2 linked regions of the Thiocapsa rosea genome follow. The protein of the gene in region 2 interacts with the protein of the main gene of each other region in a pairwise test. Links are inferred from orthologs where the notes say so. Each region holds a gene or a part of one and is shown on either strand. Other genes may lie near its edges.

Region 1 (2,987 bases), 720 kb from region 2 along the record:
GGGAGTGACCTGAGACCTCAAGGCACAACCCCAAAGGTATCGGCGGATTGATGGCATCGCGTTTGGAAGGATTGCGGATGACTGGCGCTTTCGTGGAGGCGCGCGGGCGGTCGTCGCTCGCCGCGGCGGGTCCGAGAAGTCGGATTCGGCGGCAACGGGATACATCGGTGACTGTTTCAACCATGAGTGAAGGATATGGCATCTGTTTCAGAATCGGTACAACGCCTCGGATCTCGAGCCTCGGGCTGGATCCGCCTGCTTTGCGTTGCGGCTTTGGTGTGCGGTGCCGCGTCGGCACCCGCCCGAGTCTCGGCGGATTCGCAGACGGACATCCCGGCGGGCATCGGGTCCGATCCTCCCCGGGACGATGCCTCGGATGCGGCGCGTTGGTCGGAGATCCGCTCGGCGCTGTACGGCGATCGTCCCATTCAAGAGGCCGGGGGTCTGATTGCCATGGAGACGCCTTATCGCGCGCTGGACGCGGCCGTCGTCCCGGTGGACATGACGGCCGTCCTCGAGCAGACGCCGGAACACTTCATCGAGACGCTGACCTTGATCGTCGACAACAACCCGGCCCCGGTCGCGGCGGTCTTTCACTTCCGGGGCGGACGTCCCTGGACAACGCTGTCGACGCGGGTCCGTGTCGACAGCTACACCACGATCAGGGCCGTTGCGGAGACCAACAGGGGCGAGCTGTTCATGGCGGCGAACTATCTCAAGGCATCCGGGGGTTGCTCCGCGCCGTCGCTGAAGGATCCCGGCGCCGCAGCATCGGAACTCGGCAGGATGAAGCTCCTGCTGCCCGAGCAGGTCTCCCCGGGCGAGCGAATCGCAGCCCAGATCCTGATCAAACATCCAAACAGCTCGGGGCTGCAGTTCGATCAGGTGTCCCGTCACTATATCCCGGCGGATTTCGTGACGACCATCGAGGCGAGCTACGAGGGCGAGCTGCTCTTCAGCGTCGAATCCAACATCTCGATCAGCGAGGACCCCAGCATTCACTTCACCTTCATCCCGAACGACGCCGGCACCCTGACCGTGCAGGCCAAGGACTCGCACGGACGCACCTTCGAGCAGCACTTCGAGGTCCCGACGAGCGGCGGGCCTCGGTCCTGAGCCCCTCTGCCCTTCGGATACGGCCAACTTCAGGAGACGCCATCATGCCCCACGCTTCAGCACCGCCGGATGATCCCACACCCTTCAATACGGACGCCGTGCGGGAGGTGATTCGTGCTGCGGCGTCCGTTCCGGGCGCGATGCTTCCCGTGCTTCATGCCGTTCAGGGTCACCTCGGCCATATACCCTCCGAGGTCGTGCCACTGGTCGCGCAGGCGCTCAACGTGTCGCGCGCCGAGGTTCAGGGCGTGCTCGATTTCTATCACGACTTCCGCCGGGCCCCGCCCGGCCGCCATCTCGTCTGGATCTGCCGAGCGGAGTCCTGCCAGGCGATGGGCGCGGAGGCGATCGAGACCCACGCGCGCAATCACCTCGGTTTGGCATACCACGAGACCACCGCCGACGGTGCCCTGACCCTGGAACCGGTCTACTGCCTGGGCAACTGCGCCTGCTCCCCGGCCGTGCGGGTGGATGGCGAGATCCACGGACGGATGGACCCGATCCGGTTCGAGAAGCTCGTCGAGGAGCTGCGAGCCGAGACGGTGACCGCATGAGCGCGCGGGTCTTCGTCCCGGCGGATTCCGGCGCGCTGTCGGTGGGCGCCGAGCAGGTAGCGCGCGCGATCCTTGCCGAGGCCGAACAGCGTCGCGAGCCCGTCACGTTGGTGCGCAACGGATCGCGTGGTCTCTACTGGCTCGAGCCGATGGTCGAGGTGGAAACCCGGGCGGGGCGGATTGCCTACGGCCCCGTCCGAGCGGAGGACGTTCCGGATCTCTTCGCGGCCGGCTTCCTCTCGGGACACTCCCATCGGCTCGGCCACGGCCTGACGGACCACATCCCGTATCTCGCCGGTCAGGAACGGCTGACCTTCGCCCGGGTCGGTCTGAGCGAACCCTTGAACCTCGCCGACTATTGCGAGCAGGGCGGTTTCGTCGGCCTGAGACGGGCCCTGGAGATGCCGCCCGACGCGCTCATCCGAGAGGTCACCGACTCGGGCCTGCGCGGGCGGGGCGGGGCCGGATTCCCCACCGGCGTCAAATGGAGCACCGTCGGCAAGGCCGTCGCGGCCACCAAGTATGTCGTCTGCAACGCCGACGAGGGTGACTCGGGGACCTTTTCCGATCGCATGTTGATGGAGGGCGACCCCTACTGCCTGATCGAGGGCATGATCATCGCGGCACGCGCGGTCGGTGCACAGGAGGGTTACATCTATTCGCGCTCGGAATACCCCCATGCCTTCGCCATCCTCGCGAGCGCGATCCAACGGGCTCGGGAAGCGGGCTATCTGGGGCCGGACATCCTGGGCACGGGCCAGGCCTTCGATCTGGAGGTTCGGCTCGGCGCCGGGGCCTATATCTGCGGCGAGGAGACGTCGATGCTGGAGAGCCTCGAGGGGCGGCGCGGTCTGGTGCGCTTCAAACCGCCGTTGCCCGCAATCAGCGGTTTGTTCGGCCAACCCACCGTGATCAACAACGTCATGAGCCTCGCCTCGGTGCCCGTCATCCTCGCCAAGGGCAGCGCCTTCTATCGTGACTACGGCGTCGGTCGATCGCAGGGCACCCTACCCTTCCAGTTGGCTGGCAATATCCGCCATGGCGGGCTGGTCGAGAAGGCCTTCGGGCTGACCCTGAACGAGCTCCTCTACGACTACGGCGGCGGATCCGCCAGCGGTCGGCCGATCCGCGCGGTGCAGGTCGGTGGGCCGCTGGGGGCCTATCTGCCCGAGTCCCGGTTCGACGTCCCGCTCGACTACGAGGCTTACAGCCGGATCGACGCGATGATCGGTCACGGCGGGATCGTTGCGTTCGACGACCGGGTCGACATGGCGAAGATGGCGCGCTACGCGATGGAGTTCTGCGCCATCGAATCCT
Region 2 (3,153 bases):
TGGTCAGGGTCCTGCACAACCTCTCGCACTTCTACATGCACGAGTCCTGCGGTCAGTGCACGCCTTGCCGCGAAGGCACGGGCTGGTTGGAGCGGGTGCTGCGTCGCATCCTGGACGGCAAGGGCCGGCCGGGCGACCTGGATCTGCTCGACAGTGTTGCGGGTCGGATCGGGGGTCGTACCATCTGTGCCCTCGGCGATGCCGCGGCAATGCCGGTGCAGAGCTTTCTCAAGCACTATCGACACGAATTCGAGCACCTGATCGAGCACGGCCAAAGCATGGCAGCCTAGACCTGCGGCCTGATCCGCATCGGGGCGAGCGCGGTTTGCCGTCACTGCCCCGGAATCGCAAACTTGTAGAATGGCCCGGTTCGCGCGAGCGAGCAGGTCCGAGAACGTGCGCCGGAGCGGTGCGCGACATCCGGCCCACGGGCGCCGATCGAGAGAGCTGAATGACGGACAAGATCACGATCGAGATCGACGGCCGCACCTGCGAGGCGGACCCGGGAGAGATGATCATCACGGTCGCGGACCGCGAGGGGATCATCATCCCGCGTTTTTGCTATCACAAAAAGCTGTCGATCGCGGCCAACTGCCGCATGTGCCTCGTCGAGGCCGAGCAGGGCGGTCGCCCTTTCCCCAAGCCGGTGCCGGCGTGCGCGACGCCGGTCGGCGCGGGTATGAAGGTTCTGACACGCTCGCCCAAGGCCATCGATGCCCAGCAGGGGACGATGGAGTTCTTGCTCATCAACCATCCGCTCGACTGCCCGATCTGCGATCAGGGGGGCGAATGCGAGCTTCAGGACGTGGCGATGGGCTACGGCGGCGACGTGTCGCGTTTCGCCGAGCGCAAGCGTGTCGTCAAGGACGAGGATCTCGGTCCGCTCATCGCCACGGATATGACCCGCTGCATCCATTGCACACGCTGCGTGCGCTTCGGCGCCGAGATTGCCGGCGTGCGTGAGCTCGGCGCGACGGGTCGCGGCGAAGACATGCGCATCGGGACCTTCGTCGCGCACACGGTAAGCCATGAGCTCTCGGGCAACATCATCGATCTCTGTCCGGTCGGCGCCCTCACCTCAAAGCCTTACCGTTTCACCGCGCGGGCCTGGGAGCTGACCGATGCCGACGGCATCGCCCCGCATGACGGGGTCGGCTCGAACATCCGTCTGCATGTGCGCGACGGTCGGGTCATGCGGGTGCATCCGCGCGACAACGAGGCGGTCAACGAGACCTGGATCTCGGACCGGGACCGTTTCAGCTACGAGGGTCTGAACGCCGAGGATCGCCTGACCGCGCCGATGGTCAAGACCGACGGGGTCTGGCGCGAGGTCGAATGGCAGAAGGCACTGACCGCGGTCGCCGAGCGTCTCAAGGCCGCCGATGCGAGCCGTATGGGCTGGCTGATGGCTCCGAACGCGACGCTCGAAGAGCTGTATCTGGCGCAGCGGGTCGCGCGCGGTCTGGGCTGCGCCAACATCGATCACCGGCTGCGGCAACAGGATTTCAGCGGCGATGCCGCCGATCCGATGCTGCCTTGGCTGGGCCTGCCGATTGCCGATCTGGAGACCCGCGAGGCGATCCTCCTGATCGGAACCGAGATTCGCCAAGAGCAGCCGTTGTTGGCCCATCGTATCCGCAAGGCCGCCCTGGAGGGTGCGACAGTCGCCTGCGTGAATCCCCTGACCCTGGCGCTGACCCATCCCGCCCGGCAGTTGGTCGGGACGCCGGCGCAGATGGTCGCGGATCTCGCGGCGATCGCCAAGGCGCTGGGTGCCAAGGCGTCAGGGGCGCTCAAGCCGGTCATCGGCTCGGTCAAGCCCGACGATGCTCATCAGTCCATCGCCGACGCTCTGCGTGCTGCGAGGGAGAAGTCGACCGGCGTCGTGTTGCTAGGCGCCTTGGCCACCGCGCATCCGGACTATGCCCTACTCAAGGCGCTCGCCTATCGGATCGGTGAGTTGAGCGGAGCCGTCGTGGGCTTCCTGCCGGCATCGGCGAACAGCGTCGGTGCGCATCTGGCGGGCGCCGTGCCGTTCGGGCTGCCCGGCGGTCGGTCAGCCGAGTCGATGGGCCTCGGGCTCGGCGAGATGCTCGGCACGCCACCGAGCACGCTGGTCCTCTGGGGCTTGGAGCCGGATCGGGATCTCATTGACCCCGCTCGGACAATGGCCATGTGCGAAGCGGCCGATCTGGTGATTGCCTGCTCCGCCTTCCGCTCGCCTTCGCTCGAGGCCGTCGCCGACGTCCTGCTGCCGATCGGCGCCTTCGCCGAGACTTCCGGGACCTTCGTCAACGCGGGCGGCCTCTGGCAGCGGTTTCAGGGTGCCGTCGCGCCCCCCGGCGAGGCCCGTCCCGGCTGGAAAGTGCTGCGTGTGCTGGGTAATCTCCTGGATCTTCCCGGCTTCGAATATCGGGATGCGGCGCAGGTCCGCAGCGAGCTTGCCGAGCTGTGCGCCGATGTCGTCCTCGACAATGCCCCGCGGGGCGACTATCCGGTGGTCTCAACCAGCCCAACCGCCGGCCTGATGCGTCTTGGCAGCGTGCCCATCTATGCGCTGGATCCGCTGGTCCGGCGGTCTCCGGCCTTGCAGCGCACACCCGTCCAGGGTGCGACCTTCGGTGTCTATCTGCATCCGGAGCAGGCGCGCGCCGACGGGCTGGATGCCGATCAGGCGGTCTTGATTATCCAGAACGGCCGCGAGGTTGAGGCCAGCGTGTTCCTGGACGACGCCATTGCGATGGGCTGTGTGCGTATTCCGGCGGCCGTGACCGGCAGCGAGGGGCTGGGCATGCAGATCGGCCCGGTCGAGATCAGGCCATGGCATGGCGAGACGGGCAGCGAGGCGGGATGAGTCTACGATGATCGAACTATGGAATGCGCTTCCCGTGGTGATCCAGATCCTGATCAAGATCACCGCGATTGTCCTGCCGCTCCTCGGAATGGTGGCCTATTACACCTTGGCCGAGCGCAAGGTGATCGGCTATATCCAGGTCCGCATCGGGCCGAACCGGGTTGGCTGGCGCGGCTCGCTTCAGCCGATCGCGGATGCGGTCAAGCTGATGATGAAGGAGATCGTCATCCCGACCAAGGCCGACAAGACGTTGTTCTTGTTGGCGCCGATGATCGCGATCGCGCCGGCCTTGGCCGCTT

What was found.
Region 1: the proteins of nuoG (region 2) and BDD21_RS22980 interact in binary tests that used the Escherichia coli proteins (3 or more experiments, as listed by UniProt). The link is inferred for Thiocapsa rosea from one-to-one orthologs.

What each region holds. Positions count from the first base shown.
Region 1 is NZ_RBXL01000001.1:5,166,358-5,169,344, forward strand. What follows is about bases 1-2,915. They hold BDD21_RS22980 (formate dehydrogenase subunit gamma), read left to right. Parts: upstream 1-1,160; coding sequence 1,161-1,670; downstream 1,671-2,915. Other genes in these bases: BDD21_RS22970 (quinoprotein relay system zinc metallohydrolase 2), read left to right, coding at 1-8; BDD21_RS22975 (quinoprotein dehydrogenase-associated SoxYZ-like carrier), read left to right, coding at 196-1,116; BDD21_RS22985 (formate dehydrogenase beta subunit), read left to right, coding at 1,667-2,915. Also shown: more of BDD21_RS22985, read left to right, coding at 2,916-2,987. UniProt on the Escherichia coli protein: NDH-1 shuttles electrons from NADH, via FMN and iron-sulfur (Fe-S) centers, to quinones in the respiratory chain. The immediate electron acceptor for the enzyme in this species is believed to be ubiquinone.
Region 2 is NZ_RBXL01000001.1:5,884,861-5,888,013, reverse strand. What follows is about bases 72-3,152. They hold nuoG (NADH-quinone oxidoreductase subunit NuoG), read left to right. Parts: upstream 72-451; coding sequence 452-2,854; downstream 2,855-3,152. Other genes in these bases: nuoH (NADH-quinone oxidoreductase subunit NuoH), read left to right, coding at 2,862-3,152; nuoF (NADH-quinone oxidoreductase subunit NuoF), read left to right, coding at 72-290. Also shown: more of nuoF, read left to right, coding at 1-71; more of nuoH, read left to right, coding at 3,153-3,153. UniProt on the Escherichia coli protein: NDH-1 shuttles electrons from NADH, via FMN and iron-sulfur (Fe-S) centers, to quinones in the respiratory chain. The immediate electron acceptor for the enzyme in this species is believed to be ubiquinone.